Regions from separate parts of the Variovorax sp. PAMC26660 genome, predicted to be linked through region 2. Evidence: predicted binding sites of a transcription regulator. Region 2 holds the regulator's gene; each other region holds the start of a gene.
The links. Region 2 encodes sigma-54, which starts transcription at its own class of promoters, with help from an activator protein. Its sites were predicted from a motif close to TGGCANGNAANCTGCTTT; they were not measured.
Positions count from the first base shown of each region.

Region 1 (5,538 bases), 1.3 Mb from region 2:
CGCGCCTTCGATATCGACGCGCGCCTGGCCGACATCGCCGCCCCCACGCTGGTCGCCGCCGCCAAGGACGACGTGCTCGTGCCCTGGACCTGCTCGCAGCGCCTGGCCGATGGCCTGCGCGACGTGACGCTCGACTTCATGCCGCACGGCGGCCATGCGCACAGCGTGACCGAGGCCAACGCCTTCAACCGCAGCCTGCTCGACTTTCTCTCGCGGGTCAGCGCACCCGCCCAATCCACAGTCCCCGCATGACCACCACATCCACGCTCGACGACGCAGCCCTGTCGCTTCTTTTCACCGGCGCGCGCAGCCACAACGGCTGGACCGACGAACCGGTGTCCGACGCGCAACTGCAGCAGATCTACGCGCTGGCCAGCCTCGGCCCGACCTCGGCCAACTGCTCGCCCGCGCGCTTCGTGTTCGTGCGAACGCCCGAAGGCAAGCAACGCCTTGCGCCCGCACTGTCGAAGGGCAACCTCGACAAGACCATGACGGCGCCGGTCACCGTGATCGCCGCATGGGACCGCAAGTTCTACGACAAGCTGCCCACGCTGTTTCCGCATGCCGATGCGCGCAGCTGGTTCACCGGCAGTCCCGAGGCCGCACACGAGACCGCCTTTCGCAATGCCAGCCTGCAGGCCGGCTACCTGCTGCTCGCGGCGCGCGCCGTGGGCCTGGACGCCGGCCCGATGTCGGGCTTCGACAAGTCGAAGGTCGATGCCGCCTTCTTCGAGGGCACCGACTGGAGCGTCAACTTCCTCATCAACCTCGGCCACGGCGATGCGTCGAAGGTGTTCAGCCGCCTGCCGCGGTTGCCCTTCGACGAAGCCTGCCTGCTGGCCTGAAAGCGTCACCGACATGCTGAACGCGATGGCCTCTCATCCCCTTGCACCGAACCCGACAGGACTGCCGCCCGGCTTGCCCAAGGCCGACTACCGCAATGCGATGGCGCGGCTGGGCGCGGCGGTCAACATCATCACCACCGACGGCCCCGCGGGACGCGCCGGCTTCACAGCCTCGGCGGTATGCAGCGTGACCGACGAACCACCGATGCTGCTGGTGTGCCTGAACCGCTCGGCCTCGGTGTACCCGGCTTTCAAGGCCAACGGCGTGCTGTGCGTGAACGTGCTGGCCGCGGGGCACCAGACGCTCTCCGCGCTGTTCGGCGGCAAGACGCCGATGGACGAACGCTTCGCGGCCGGCAACTGGAGCCGCAAGACCACCGGCTCGCCGATGCTCGACGACGCGGCCGTGTCATTCGACTGCCGCGTGCTGCACGCCACGCATGCGGGCACGCACGATGTGCTGTTCTGCGAAGCGGTGGCCATTGCCATCGGCGGTGCGGCGCAGGGGTTGATCTACTTCGATCGCCGCTATCACGAGATCGCGGTGCCGCCGCAGCACTGACTCTCTTGGGGCGTTTGCATTGCTCCTTCCCCCTCTGGGGGAAGGAGCAAGACCTAGCGTGGCGTGATGCCTTGAAGCACGATGCGCTGAACGTTCTCCACCGTCTGCTCGAAGAACGCCGCATCGTCCAGCGTGTGCCCCGTCAGCGCCTGCACCTGCACACCGAAATCCGCGTAGTGCTGCGTGACCGCCCACAACGCAAAGATCAGGTGATGCGGATCGACCGGCGCGAGCTTGCCGGCCTCGACCCAGGCACGAATCACCTCCGATTTTTTCTCCACCAGCGTGCGCAGCTCTCGGTCGAGTTCGTCGCGCAACAGCGGCGCACCCTGGATCATTTCAAGACAGAACAAACGCGATGCATCCGGCCGATCGCGCGAGACCAGCAGCTTGCGACGGATGTAATCGCCAATGGCCTCGCCCGGGTCCTGCTCGGCGCTGAAGCCGCGCAGCGGTTCGAGCCACAGCGCGAGCAGGTCGCGCAGCACGTTGACGTACAGCTCTTCCTTGTTCGCGAAGTAATAGAGCAGGTTGCTCTTCGACACATCGGCGCGCGCAGCCACCTGGTCGATCGACGTGCCGTGCAGCCCGAACCGGGAGAACAGCCCCAGCGCGGCACCGAGGATCGCGCTGCGCTTGTCTTCGATCTGGCGCAGTCGCCGGCTCACGGCGGACGCGCTGCGCACCGCGGGCTTCGCTCGTTTGCGCGCCGGCTTGTCGGTGGTGATGTTGCTGCTGCTGGCTGCGGCCAGCGCCTTGGTCTTCGGCATCTTCCCTCGTTTCTTCTGGATTCCGGATTCACTCATTCATTCATTCGACTGCGAACAACACGCTTGCACGAGCCGTACCTGCAAGCCCTTGCCATCGCGGCGCACCACTGTAAGGCCGCGGTGCATCGACTTGCGCCACGACGGCCTGCAGGCCCCGCGCCGCGCACCATGCTGACGCGGCAAAAGCGATTTGTCCATTTGGTCCAACTGGCACAGACGTTGCATGGAGAAGTACACACACGCCACGCATGAGAAACGCCCCATGACTCTCTTGTCCGTTCCCATCATCGATCTCGCGCCCTATTTCGACGGAAGCCCCGAAAGCCGATCGGAGGTCGCGAAGAAAGTCGACGAAGCCTGCCGCAGCATCGGCTTCCTGGTCATCACCAACCACGGCATTCCTGCGGAGCTGATCTCGCGCGTGGCCACGCTGTCGCGCAAGTTCTTCGACATGCCGCTCGGCGAGAAGCGCAAGGTCGACCGTCCGCGCGAGGACGCGGTGCGCGGCTACAGCGCGGTCGGCGAAGAGGGCCTGTCGTACAGCCTCGAAGAGGCGGCGCCGGGCGACCTGAAGGAATCGTTCTCCATCGGCCCATCGAACGTGCCCGACGACGACTACCACCGCGGCCCCGCAGCCGGCCCGCACTTCGAGCCCAACAGCTGGCCGCCCATCGACGGTTTCCGTGAAGCATACGAAGGCTACTTCGAGGCCATGAGCGATCTCTCGCGCTCGCTGATGCGCATCTTTGCGCTCGGCCTGGCGCTGCCCGAAAAGTTCTTCGACGACAAGATCGACCGGCACATCAGCATGTTCCGCGTGCTGAGCTACCCGCCGCAACGCGAGGCACCGTTGCCCGGCCAACTGCGTGCGGGCGCGCACAGCGACTACGGCAGCCTCACCATCGTGTTGCCCGACGACAAGGGCCTTCAGGTGTTCAACAAGGCCGGCCAGTGGGTCGATGTGCCGCAGGTCGAAGGTGGTCTGGTCGTCAACATTGCCGATCTGATGATGCAGTGGACCAACGACCAGTGGGTGTCGACGCTGCATCGCGTGGTCAATCCGCCCTTCGAGATGGCGAGCACCAACCGCCGGCAGTCGCTGGTGTTCTTCCACCAGCCCAACTACGACGCGATGGTCGAGTGTCTGCCGAGTTGTCTGGCACCGGGAGAGGCGCCGAAGTACGCACCGATCTCGTCGGGGAATCACCTGATCTCGAAGTTCGTCAAGCAGACGACCTTCGGGGGCACCAAGGCGACGGCCTGAATGATGGTTTTCTTCTCGATTCGTCGCGTCGTGTTTGAAGTGCGTCGTTCAGGGCGGTGCTCACGCCGACACGGTGCTCTTTTTCGCGAATGTCCCCCGCTTCGCTCCTCCTTTATTTCGCGAAAAAGAGCCCCGTATCGACGTGAGCGTTATTCGGAGCAGTCGTTGATCGCTGGATCAATAGCAGCGTGTCCAGGTGCGAATGACACCGGGTGCTCCCCGCAGCGAAATAAAGGAGGAGCGAAGCGGGGGACATTCGCGGAGGGGAGCACCCGGTGTCATTCGCACGTACCCCGAACAGCAGCGCCAAGAACACCAGCAATGATCAACTGACATGCCCCACCTCTCCTACGTCAACGTCTTCGCCAAAGACGTGGTCGCACTCAGCGGCTTCTACCAACGCGTGTTCGGCTTCCCCGAAATCGAGGCCATCCGCTCGCCGATCTTTCGTGGACTCGACACCGGCAAGTCGAGCCTGGGCTTCAACGCACTCGACGCCTACGAGCTGCTGCACCTTGCCGAGTTCTCCGACACGCGCGGCGTGAAGTTCCTGCTGAACATCGACGTCGACAGCCAGGCCGACGTCGACCGCATGGTGCCCGTCGCACTCGAAGCGGGCGCCACGCTCATCAAGCCGCCCTACGTCACTTACTACAACTGGTACCAGTCGGTGCTGCTCGATCCCGAGGGCAATGTGTTCCGCATCAACTTCATGATGTGACGCGCACACGGCACCGCCCTTCTCTTTCCTCCTGCATTTCCTTGTCATGCCTCTCACGAAAGGTTGCTCCATGCTGCTGCGCACTCTCACTCCCGGCTTCGGCCTTGCCTTGACGCTCGCAGCAGGCGGCGCGTCCATCGCGCTGCCGGCCACGGCGGCCGACGGCTTCACGCTGAAAGACAAGCCCAAGATCGCCATGCTCTACTTCGGCCCGAAGAACGACGGCGGCTGGACACAGGCCTTCGACGAAGCCCGCGTGAAGATCGAGAAAGAAATCGGCCAGAAGATCCAGTTCGTCGAGAACGTGCCCGAAGACGCCTCGGCCATCAAGCCCGCGGCCGAGAAGTTCATCCAGCGCGGCGCCAACATCGTGATCGGCACCGCCTTCGGTTATTCCGACAGCTTCAAGGACCTGGCCGCCAAGTACCCCGACGTGGCCTTCCTCAACGGCTCGGGCACCACCAACGGCAGTAACCTCGAATCGTTCTACGGCCGCACCTACGAAAGCCAGTACCTGTGCGGCATGGCCGCTGGCGCGGCCTCGAAGACCGGCAAGCTCGGCTTCGTCGCGGCCAACCCCTTCGGCGTCGTGAACTGGACCATCAACGCCTTCGCACTCGGTGCGCAGAAGATGAACCCCAACGCCACGGTCAACGTGATCTACACCGGCGCCTGGAACGACCCCATCAAGGAACGCGCTGCCGCCGCCGCGCTGATCGACCAGGGCGCCGACGTGATCGGCCAGCACGTCGACAGCCCGACGCCGCAGATCGTGGCGCAGGAGCGCGGCGTGTACGGCACCGGCCACCACCGCGACCTGCGCCAGTTCGCGCCGAAGGCCACGCTGTGCTCGTCGGTGTGGGTGTGGGACCGCTTCCTGACGCCCGAGCTGAAGAAGGTCATGGCCGGCAACTGGAAGCCCTCGCCATACGGCGCCTTCATCGAGATGAAGGACGGCGGCACGGACATCGCCGGCTTCGGCCCCGCCGTGCCCAAGGACAAGGCCGCGCTGATCACGGCGGAACGTGAAGCGATCCTCAAGGGCAAGCAGATCTACGCCGGCCCCCTGGCCGACCGCGATGGCAAGGAGCGCGTGGCCAAGGGCGCGGTGCTGTCGGATGCGGACCTCTGGAAGATGGACTGGTTCGTCAAGGGCGTGGTCACGCAGAAGTAAGCCAGCAGCCAAGGACCTCATGCCCAACGCGCTCGAACTCACCGGCATCCGCAAGTCCTTCGACGGCTTCGCGGCATTGACCGACGCCCACTTCGCCGCGCGCTGGGGCGAGGTGCACGCCCTGCTCGGCGAAAACGGCGCCGGCAAGTCGTCGCTGATGAACATCGCGGCCGGGCTCTATGCGCCGGAGGCGGGGCAACTG
Region 1 is NZ_CP060295.1:1,848,132-1,853,669, forward strand. It holds gene rutD (pyrimidine utilization protein D) at 1-252, shown strand, start outside; gene H7F35_RS08870 (malonic semialdehyde reductase) at 249-845, shown strand; gene rutF (NADH-dependent FMN reductase RutF) at 871-1,407, shown strand; gene rutR (HTH-type transcriptional regulator RutR) at 1,461-2,177, opposite strand; gene H7F35_RS08885 (isopenicillin N synthase family dioxygenase) at 2,440-3,441, shown strand; gene H7F35_RS08890 (VOC family protein) at 3,776-4,162, shown strand; gene H7F35_RS08895 (BMP family ABC transporter substrate-binding protein) at 4,233-5,336, shown strand; gene H7F35_RS08900 (ABC transporter ATP-binding protein) at 5,356-5,538, shown strand, end outside.
Region 1: H7F35_RS08885 (isopenicillin N synthase family dioxygenase) is a predicted target of sigma-54. The motif match lies at 2,386-2,403, and genes of this name have one in related genera.

Region 2 (5,538 bases):
GGGACCCGAACGCGCCCTTGGCTGGCAAGGCTGGAGCCGCCAAGCCCGCGCCGACCGCCACCGGTCCCGTCAACCCCGTCACCGGCGAGCCGGCAACGACTGCCGTGACGCCGACGACCGTGCCACCCACGACCGCGCCGCCGGTGCCCGTGGTGGTGGCGCCCACCACCAAGCCGCCGCGCACCGCGCCCGTGCCGGCCGAAGCCAATGCGCTGCCGCCGTCGAACGATCCGCTGGGTGACCTTGCCCGCGCGCGCTCGGGTGGCGGCTCGGGCAGCACGACCACGGCCTCGGCCGCGCCGAGCAGCCACGCCAACAGCACGGCGACCTCCCCGGCGGCCGCCTCGGGCGCCGATCCGTTCATGTACTTCGTGCAGGCCGGCGCCTTCCGCACCACCGACGATGCCGAGGCCCAGCGCGCCAAGCTGTCGCTGATGGGCGTCGAGGCCAAGGTCACCGAGCGCGAGCAGGCGGGCCGCACGGTCTACCGCGTGCGCGCCGGCCCGTTCAACAAGAAGGACGACGCCGACCGGCTCAAGGAGCGGCTTGACGGCGGCGGCCTGGAGTCAGCCCTGGTCCGCGTGCAGCGCTGACAAGGTGTGAATAAACCTGCTGCGCGCCCCGATCTCGCACCTGCGGTCCTCACCGTACAGAGTACGGCTGCGGTCCTCGATGCAAGCTCGGCGCGCTCGCTACGGTTTCTTCACACCTTGTCGGCGGGGCGCCGCCACAAATAGCCTTTAAGCTTCGCCGCGCGGCGTTTGCCGCCACCATTCATCGCCTTGGGCGCGCCGTGAGCGGGGGAACTCCCCGCCGCGCACCGGCTCAGTCTGCCGTACCAACAGGAGAACCCTTTCAATGAAACGTCGTGACTTTTCGCTGGCCGCCACTTCGCTTGGGCTGCTGTCCCTGGCTGCCAACCCGGCCCACGCCCAGGCGCGCGCGCCCAAGGCCGGCACCGAGTATCTGGTGCTCGACAAGCGCGTGCCGGTCGATGCACCGGCCGGCAAGATCGAGGTGGTCGAGTTCTTCTCGTACAACTGCCCGCATTGCAACGACTTCGAGCCGGCGCTCGAAGCCTGGGTCAAGACAGCACCGAAGGAAGTGGCCTTCCGTCGCATCCCGGTGCCCTTCGTGGGCAACGACGTCGAAGCCAAGCAGCGCCTGTACTACGCGCTCGAAGCCATGGGCAAGATCGACGAATACCAGCCGAAGGTGTTCAACGCGATCCACGCACAGCGCCAGAACGTGAACGGCGACGCCAACATCATTGCCTGGGCAGCGGCGAACGGCCTGGACGGCACCAAGTTCAAGGAAGTCTTCACCTCGTTCGGCGTGGCCAGCAAGGCCAAGCGCGCCTCGCAGATGACCGACGCCTACAAGGTGGCCGGCGTGCCGGCCATGGCCGTGGCCGGCCGCTGGTATGTGGATGGCGAGACCGCCGGCAGCATGACCAAGGTGCTCCAGGTCGTCAATTACCTGGTCGGCGAAGCAAAGAAGGGCTGATCGGCCCTTTCCAGGCGCGGGGCACTTCGTGTCCGCGGCGCCTTCTTTCCACAGGGATGGCACCGGCGAACCGGCCCGATCGGTTTCAGGGTGTTTCCTGAATGGAACACAAGCTCGCTTTGGCGGGCTTTTTCATCGGCGATGGTGGGCTGCTGTAATCAGCCGCATACAATGCCGCAGAGCAAGTTTCGTGCCTCTATGACATTGCATTCTTACCCCATCACTTCCCTCCTCCGTCGCATCGGCCGCCTGGCCGCCAGCGCGCTGTTGCTGGCCGGTCTCGCCTCAGGCGCGCTGGCCGAGACCGCCGACCGCTCCAAGCCGATGAACATCGAGTCCGACGCGATGCGCTACGACGACCTGAAACAGACCAGCGTGTTCACCGGCAACGTGCTGGTCACGAAGGGCACCATCATCATTCGCGGCGCGCGCCTCGATGTGCGCCAGGACCCAGAGGGCTACCAGTACGGCGTGGTCACGGCGGCGCCTGGCAAGCGGGCGTATTACAAGCAGAAACGCAATGCGCCCGACGAGTGGATCGAGGGCGAGTCCGAAGTCATCGAGTACGACAGCCGCGCTGACAACGTCAAGTTCATCCGCAATGCCGAGATGCGCCGCCTGCTCGGCTCGACGCCGAACGACGAGAGCCACGGCGCCCTGATCGTCTACGACCAGAGCAACGACACCTACACGGTCAACGGTTCTACCGTGCCGCCGAACACGGCGGTCAACGCGTCGTCCCCGACCGGCCGCGTCAAGACCATCCTTACACCCAAGGCCGTCCCGGCGCCTGCAGCCGGCGCTTCCGCCCCGGCCGGCGCGAAGCCTGCGGCAGCGGCGCCCACCCCGGCCGCCGGCAAGGGCCTGCGTTCGACCACCACGCTCGGTGCCGAGGGAGAAACCCGAAAGTGATCGAAACCGCTGGAACCCAGGACGCCAACGGCAAGCCGGGCAGCCGCCTGGTCGCGCGCGGCCTGAAGAAGAGCTACGGCAGCCGCACGGTCGTCAAGGACGTCTCGCTCGACGTGCAGAAGGGCGAAGTCGTCGGCCTGCTGGGGCCCAACGGCGCCGGCAAGACCACTTCGTTCTACATGATCGTGGGCCTGGTGCGTGCCGACGCGGGCGACATCACGATCGACGGCGAGCCCATCGCCCACATGCCGATCCACCGCCGTGCCCGCATGGGCCTGAGCTACCTGCCGCAGGAAGCCTCGATCTTCCGCAAGCTCACGGTCGAGGAAAACGTGCGTGCCGTGCTGGAACTCCAGAGCGAGCCCGACGAAAGCGGCAAGCTCGTGTCCCTGTCGAAGCAGCACATCGAAGAGCGCCTGACCGAGCTGCTGACCGACCTGCGGGTCGACCACCTGCGCGATTCGCCTGCGCTCGCCCTGTCGGGCGGCGAGCGCCGCCGCGTCGAGATCGCGCGCGCGCTGGCCACCCAGCCGCGCTTCATCCTGCTGGACGAACCCTTTGCCGGCATCGACCCGATCGCGGTCATTGAAATCCAGCGGATCATCAGTTTCCTGAAAGAGCGCGGCATCGGCGTGCTCATCACCGACCACAACGTGCGTGAAACGCTGGGCATCTGCGATCACGCGTTCATCATCAGCGACGGGCATGTGCTGGCACAAGGCACGCCCTCGGAGATCGTCGACAACGCCGAAGTACGCAGGGTGTACCTGGGCGAACACTTCCGGATGTAGGGAGGGCGGCTTTCCCCATGAAGCAAGGGCTGTCCCTTCGCGTCTCGCAGCATCTCGCGCTCACACCCCAGCTGCAGCAGTCGATCCGTCTGCTGCAGCTCTCCACGCTCGAACTGAGCCAGGAGGTGGAGCAGATGCTCGACGAGAACCCGTTCCTCGAACGCACCGCCGAAGAAGCGGCGCGTGAGGAGTTCGGGCTCGATGCCGTCGACACGCCGGTCCAGCGCGACGAGGCAGGCGAAGCCGCCGAAAGCGAATTCGCCTCGGCGCCCACCAGCAGCACGAGCACCGCGTCCACCGAGACCAGCACCCCGGGCGAATCCGACGGCCCCGCCGCCGAGATCGCCGAGCGCGAGCCCGACTGGGAAGGCGACGGCACCGTCGACATGGCACCGGACGACAGCGAGTGGGGCAGCGATGCACCCGCGCGACAGAACAACCTGGGCAACGACGAGCGCGCCGACGCCACCGAACTCGCACGCAGCCAGGAGTCGCTGCAATCGTTCCTGCACCGCCAGGCGCTGAGCCTGCGCCTGAACGAAAACGACTGCGCCGCGCTGCGCTTCCTGATCGAGTCGCTCAACGACGACGGCTACCTCGAAGACTCGCTGCCTGCCTTGGCTTCGGGCCTCGCGGGCGACGACAACGATCAGTTCGACGACCTCGTGCACCACTTTCAGGTGGCGCTGGGCCTGCTGCAGAGCTTGGAGCCCGTGGGCGTGGGCGCGCGCGACCTGGGCGAATGCCTGGGCATCCAGTTGCGCGCACTGGCTGCCGAAGACCGCGACATGGACGAAGCGCAGGCGCAGGTCTACAAGATCGCCATTGCCATCTGCAAGCAGCCGATGGAGCTGCTCGCGCGACGCGACTTCAAGCGGCTGGCCACGCTCACCCGCAGCAACGAGGAGCTGGTGCGCTCGGCGCTGCAGGTCATTGCGCGGCTCGAACCCAAGCCGGGGCGCCGCTTTGTCGACGTCGAGCGCAACATCGTCATTCCCGACGTGATCGTCACCAAGACCGGACGCGGCACCGGCATCAAGTTTCGCGTCATGCTGAACCCCGAGGTGATGCCGCGCCTGCGCGTGCACGACATCTATGCTGGCGCGCTCAAGGCGCACAAGGGCGAGGGCAGCCAGGCGCTGTCGCAGCGTCTGCAGGAGGCGCGCTGGTTCATCAAGAACATCCAGCAGCGCTTCGACACCATCCTGCGCGTGAGCAATGCCATCGTCGAACGGCAAAAGAGCTACTTCGTGCACGGCGAACTCGCGATGCGGCCGCTGGTGCTGCGCGAGATTGCCGACGAACTGGGGCTGCACGAGTCGACCATCTCGCGCGTGACCACCGCCAAGTACATGTCCACGCCTTTCGGCACGGTCGAGCTCAAGTATTTCTTCGGCTCTGCGCTGGGCACCGAGACCGGCGGCAACGCATCGAGCACCGCGGTGCGCGCGCTCATCAAGCAGTTCGTGACCTCCGAGAGCATCAAGAAGCCGCTGTCGGACAGCCAGATCTCCGAGATGCTGAAGGAACAAGGCATCGAATGCGCGCGGCGCACGGTGGCCAAGTACCGCGAAGCGCTGCGCATCGCGCCCGCGAACCTGCGCAAAGCCCTGTAGAAGACCGCCAATGGCCCATCGCCCACGGAGCCGCCTGCTGTCGCGCTGTGGACGTTGGGTCTTTTTCCTGGCGGTGGTGTCGCTGTTCGCCGGCTGCGCCAACTTGCCCGACGAGGCGCCGCGCCCACCCACCAAGGCCATGGCCGCATCGACCGACACCGCGCTCGGCAAGATCGCGCTGGCTTCCCAGCCCGACCCCGATCTGAGCGGCTTTCGCCTGATGCCGGGCGGCGACTTTGCCTTCGACACCCGCATCCAGTTGGCGCGCCGCGCCCAGCGCACGCTCGACGTGCAGTACTACCAGATCGAGAACGACGAGACCGGCCGCTACCTGCTGCGCACCCTGCGCGACGCGGCCCAGCGCGGCGTGCGGGTGCGCCTGCTGATGGACGACCTCTACACCTCGGGCGAAGACGAACTGCTGCTCGGCCTGGCCGCCACGCCGAATGTCGAGCTGCGCCTGTTCAACCCGTTTCCGGCCGGGCGCGGCAGCCTGCTCAAGCGCTTCACTGCGTCGCTGTTCGATTTCGAGCGGGTCAACCGCCGCATGCACAACAAGCTGTTCATCGCCGATGGCGCGATGGCGGTGGCGGGCGGGCGCAACATCGGCAACCAGTACTTCACGCGCACCTCGGGCGAGAACTTCATCGACCTCGACACCTTCGTCGCCGGCGCGCTGGTGCCACGCCTGGGCAGCCTGTTCGACCAGTACT
Region 2 is NZ_CP060295.1:3,105,262-3,110,799, forward strand. It holds gene H7F35_RS14900 (SPOR domain-containing protein) at 1-593, shown strand, start outside; gene H7F35_RS14905 (thiol:disulfide interchange protein DsbA/DsbL) at 859-1,506, shown strand; gene lptA (lipopolysaccharide transport periplasmic protein LptA) at 1,705-2,418, shown strand; gene lptB (LPS export ABC transporter ATP-binding protein) at 2,415-3,209, shown strand; gene rpoN (RNA polymerase factor sigma-54) at 3,227-4,825, shown strand; gene H7F35_RS14925 (phospholipase D family protein) at 4,836-5,538, shown strand, end outside.

Region 3 (5,538 bases), 330 kb from region 2:
TTCATCGTCCGCTCCAGTGCACGATGCGACGCTCGGCGATCAGAAAGAGGATGTTGAGCGCATAGCCCAGCGCGCCGGCCGCAAGGATCGCCGCATACATGCTCTTGACGTTGAGGACCTGCTGCGCATCGATGATGCGGTGGCCCAGGCCCGTGTCGGAGCCGATGAACATCTCGGCCACGATGACGATCACCAGCGCCATCGACACCGCCGAGCGCAGGCCGACGAAGCTGGGCTGCAGGCTTTCCCAGATCAGCACATCCTTGAAGACCTGCCAGCGCGAGGCACCCATGACACGCGCCGCCATCACGCGCTGCTTGCGTGCGTTCATGACGCCGTAGGCACTGTTGAACACCACGATGAGCAGCGCGCCGAAAGCCGCAATGGCGATCTTGTTGACCTCGGACACACCGAAGATCAGCAGGAACAGCGGGATCAGCGCGGACGACGGCGTGGAGCGGAAAAAGTCGATCAGGAACTCGACGCTGCGGTACGCCTTCTCGTTGCTTCCGAGCAGCACGCCCAGCGGCACGCCGATCACCGCGGCAATGGCAAAGGACTGCAATGTGCGCCACACCGTCATCGCGAAGTCGGTGAGCAGCGGGCCGCCCGCAAGCCCCGTGATCAGCGCCGCAATGGTGTCGGCCGGCGTGGGCAGCAGGATCGGCTTGATGAATCCGAGCCGCACCACCAGGTCCCACACGATGAACAGCATCACCGGGCCGATGAAGGGCAACAGGCGGTCGCGCAGCGGTGGCTTGGGCGCCACTGCCGTGGCACTGGCCGGCGGGGTCCACGGCGCGGCCGTGGTCGAGCTTGCGTCGGCCATGGTCAGGCTTTGTAGAGAAGGCCGTCCACCGGCACCTTCTTGTCGAAGATGCCTTTCTCGGTGAACAGGTCGTAGAACTTCTGGAAGTACGCGACGTCGCTTGGCTTGAACTCGTTGTAGAGCATGTACGACGCAAGCGGCACTTCGGCCGTGAGCTTGCCTTCGATGGCGGTGTAGCCCTTCATGTGCTGGCGCGCGTCGTCGGGCTTGGTGCGCACCAACTCCACACCACGTGCATAGGCCGCGATGTACTTCTTCGCTACCTCGGGGTTCTTCTTGATGAAGTCGGTGGTGAGGCTGGCGGCGCCGCCGTGCCACGGCGCCATCGGATCGCCGAGGATGTACCTGGCGACCACGCCCGCTTCGATGACACGGGTGGTGCCGTTCATGCGGCCGACGGTGCCGGTGGGCTCCAGCGTGTAGCAGGCATCGACCTGGCCCGCGACCAACGCGGCCACGTGCTGGCCGATGGGCAGCTCGGTCACCGTGGCGCCCTTGGCGCCCGCGCGCTCCAGCATGGTCTTGCACAGCGTGACGTTCTGGATGCCGGGGCCGGAGGCGACCTTCTTGCCGGCCAGCTCGGCCATCGTCTTGATGGGGCTGTCTTTCGCGACGATGAACTCGTCGAGCACGAACTTGGCGTTGCTCGGGTTTGTGCAGAAGATCTTGAAGAGGCCCGGTTGCGCGATCTCGCCGATGGCGAGGTTGGCCGAGCCGGTGCCGTTGGCGCTGCCGTCGCAGCGGCCCGCGAGCATGCCTTCCATGACCTGTTGCGCGCCGGCGAACTTGAGCGGCTCGACGTCGAGCCCCGCTTCCTTGAAGTAGCCGCGGTCGACCGCCGCGAAGAAGGGCAGGCCCGCGGCCACGGGCCAGAAGCCGATGCGCAGCTTGGGCGTGGCCTGCGCACGCACGATGGCGGGTGCGGCCAGCACGGCGAGGCCGGCCGCGCCGGCTTGCAGCAACTGGCGGCGCGATGTGGAGGATTTCTCTGGGGTGCTCATCGGAACTCCTGGATCAGTGGGAAGGGGGTGCTGCGGTGCGGCTCGCGATGTAGGCGCGCCAGCCGCCGTGATGGGTCACGTCTTGCGCGCCGGCCAGCGCATGGCCTTCGCAGATGAAGCCGTGCACCCAACTGCCATCGGCCAGCTCGACGCTGCCAAGGCCGAGCGGCGGTGGGATCAATGCCAGAAAGCTGCCGATCTGCGCCAGCGGCACCGCCCACACTTCGAGTGCGATGGCGCCGCCGCCTTCGGCCACGCGCTGGAGGCCAGGCTTCGGCGGCGTGGTGCCGGGCAATGCGTAGAGGCGATAGGCGCTCGCGGTCGTCATTGCGCGCAGCAATGTGGCGCCGCGCTCGGAGAGCTGGCCGTTGAGCGGCATGCCCGAGAGATGCGCGCCGACCACCGCGATGGGCAGCGTGTCGGCGTCCGGCGCGGCAAAGCCGGGCACGGGGCGGGGCGCCGGCAGCGGCAGGCCGGTCGCGCCCTGCGCGAGGCCGGTGGCGTGGTGGTAGCGCTGGCCGAGGTCGGCCAGGGCGAGGTCGCTGCCGCACGGGCCGATCAGCGTGATGCCGAAAGGCAGACCGTCCGCGCGCAGGCTGCTCGGCACCGAGAGCGCGGCGTAGTCGAGCAGGTTGACGAAGTTGGTGTACGCGCCGAGGTTGCGGTTGCGCACGACCGGGTCGGCGCGCATCTGTTCGCGGCTGTAGTGCGTGGGCGCGGTAGGCACCAGCAGCACGTCGATGTCGCGCCACATCGGCTCGACCTGCTGCGCGATGGCGCGCAGGCGCGTTTGTGCGTCGAACACGTCGGCGGCCGTGTAGTCGCGGCCGCTCGCGAGGATGCTGCGCACGGGCTCGATCACTTCGCTGTCGTGCGCGTCGAAGAACTCGCGCACGGCGGCGTAGCGTTCGGCGACGAGTGCACTCTCGTAGAGCAGTGCGGCGGCTTCGGCGAGCGGCGCATAGGAAATGGTGACGGGCGAGCCGCCCAGCGCGATGAGTTTTGTCTGCGCATCGGCGAAGGCCTGTTCGGCGGCGGTGTCGCCGAAGAAGGCCAGCGTGTCGGGCACGCCGAAGCGGAAGTGCGCTGGCAGCGGCTTGCGGCGCAGTGCAAGGTCGCGCGAGTACGGGTCGCGCGCGTCGTGGCCTGCCGTGGCGAGCAGCACATCGACCGCCAGCGCCACGGTGCGCGCGAAGATCGACACGCAATCCGCGCTCTGCGCCGCGGGCACCACGCCGAAGGCGCTCAGCAGGCCGCGCGAGGGCTTGAGGCCGACGATGTTGTTGAGTCCGGCGGGCACGCGGCCGGAGCCGGCGGTATCGGTGCCCAGCGCGAAGTCGACTTCTCCCGCCGCTACCGCGTAGGCCGAGCCCGAGCTGGAGCCACCGGAGACAAGGCGCGCATCGAAGGCGTTGGGCACTTCGCCATAAGGAGAACGCGTGCCGTTGAGGCCACAGGCGAACTGGTCGAGGTTGGTCTTGCCGACCAGCGATGCACCGGCGTCGAGCAGTCGCTGCACCACGGCTGCGTGGGCGGTCGGCAGGCGATCGAAGGCCGGGCAGGCGGCGGTGGTCGGCACGCCGGCGACGTCGATGTTGTCCTTGACCGCGAAGCGCAGGCCGGCGAGCGGGAGTACCGCACCGAGCGCGTTGCTGGTCTGCGCGCCGACCAGGGGCGTCGCGAATTTCGCGATCCAGGCGGCGGCGGGCGATCCGTTTTCTTCATGCACCATCTTCAGGCATCCAAACTTGTGTACAAGTCGAGATGCAAGCGGCGTGCCAACGGGCTCGTTGGGGCGTCAGGCCGAATGAAGCCTGCTTTTTATTTGTCGCGTGGTTTGGTTGCGGCGCGGTTTTTTGCGCTGTTGTTCAGGGCGTGCTCACGCCGACACGGTGCTCTTTTTCGCGAATGTCCCCCGCTTCGCTCCTCCTTTATTTCGCGAAAAAAAGCCCCGTATCGACGTGAGCGTTGGACAGAACAGTCGTTGATCGCGGGATCACCAGCAGCGTGCCCAAGCGCGAATGACGCCGGGTGCTCCCCGCAGCGAAATAAAGGAGGAGCGAAGCGGGGGACATTCGCGGAGGGGAGCTCCCGGTGTCATTCGCACTCGCCCTGAACAGCAGCGCCCCGAACAGCAAACAGCGAAAAAACTCAGCCCTTCTTGGCGTCCCGATAAAGCTTCTCGACCTTCGGCAGATTTGCCTCCAGCTTCGTGATGCGGTCCGGCCCCGTCGGGTGCGTCGACAAAAAGCTCAACCCACCCTGGTTCTTGGACGCCGCGGCCATCTTCTGCCAGAGCGACACGGAAGCCTTCGGGTCATAGCCCGCGCGTGCCGCGAGTTCGAGGCCAACGAGGTCGGCTTCGGTCTCGTCGCTGCGGCTGAACTTCAGGGTGATGAGCTGCGTGCCCGCACGGGCCGCAAGATCGCCCACCTGCCCCAACCCCAGCAGTTGCGCGCCGATGGACAGCGCCGCCCCCGTGCCCGCACTTTTGGCCATGCGGGCGCGGGCATGCTCACGCAGCGCGTGGGCCATTTCGTGGCCCATCACCATCGCAACCTCGTCGTCGCTGAGCTTGAGCTGCTCGAGGATGCCGGTGAAGAAGGCGATCTTGCCGCCGGGCATGCAGAAGGCGTTGATCTGCTTGCTGCCGATCAGGTTGACCTCCCACTTCCAGTCACGCGCGCGCGAATTCCATGGCGTGGCGAAGGGAATGAGCCGCTGCGCGATGGTGCGCAGGCGCTGCAGTTGCGGGTTGTTGTCGCCCGCCAGCGCACCCTTGGCGCGCGCCTGTTCGAGCAACTGGCCGTATTGCTGCACGCCGGCCGCCTCGATCTTGTCGGCCGGCACGAGGTTGCGCGCCATCGAGGCATTGCCGACATTGACCTGTGCCAGCGCCGGCCCGGCCAGCATCGCGCCCGCCGCAGCCAGCAGGAAGGCCCGCCGCGGTTGCCAGGGCGACGCAGCGGAGACGGCGGAAAGGGGGCGTTCGCATCGTGGGCACATGGGGCCGGATCATAGGAACAAATGAAAGCAAAAGGCCGGGCGATGTCCCCGTGCACTCATGGACAATCCGGGGCTCATGTCCGCCTCGCCTGTCGAAACCCCCACCGCCCCCTCACCGCCCTGGCGCGATTCGCTGAAGGTCTACCTGGAGCCCGCCACGCTGCGCATGCTGGCGCTGGGCTTCTCGGCCGGGTTGCCGCTGCTGCTGGTGCTGGGCACGCTGAGCTTTCGCCTGCGCGAAGCCGGCATCGACCGCACCACCATCGGCTACCTGAGCTGGGTCGGGCTGGCCTATGGCTTCAAGTGGGTCTGGGCACCGCTGGTCGACCGGCTGCCGCTGCCGCCGCTGACCACGCTGCTGGGGCGCCGGCGTGGCTGGCTGCTGCTGGCGCAGGGCATGGTCATCGCGGGCCTGATCGGCATGGCGATGAACGATCCGCGGCTCGGACTCACGCCATTGATCTGGTGCGCGCTGCTGGTGGCCTTCGGCTCGGCCACGCAAGACATCGCGCTGGACGCCTTCCGCATTGAATCGGCCGAGACGCGCAAGCAGGCTGCGCTCGCCGCGGCCTACCAGACCGGCTACCGGCTCGCGATGATCTGGGCCGGCGCCGGCGTGCTGTGGGTCGCGGCCTGGGCCGAGGTGGCACCGGCCGCCGCAGTCGCGGGCGCGGCCGCTTATCAGAACGGCGCCTGGAAGAC
Region 3 is NZ_CP060295.1:2,778,433-2,783,970, reverse strand. It holds gene H7F35_RS13440 (ABC transporter ATP-binding protein) at 1-5, opposite strand, end outside; gene H7F35_RS13435 (ABC transporter permease) at 2-829, opposite strand; gene H7F35_RS13430 (ABC transporter substrate-binding protein) at 832-1,830, opposite strand; gene atzF (allophanate hydrolase) at 1,844-3,562, opposite strand; gene H7F35_RS13420 (M48 family metallopeptidase) at 3,982-4,836, opposite strand; gene H7F35_RS13415 (AmpG family muropeptide MFS transporter) at 4,895-5,538, shown strand, end outside.
Region 3: atzF (allophanate hydrolase) is a predicted target of sigma-54. The motif match lies at 3,594-3,611, and genes of this name have one in related genera.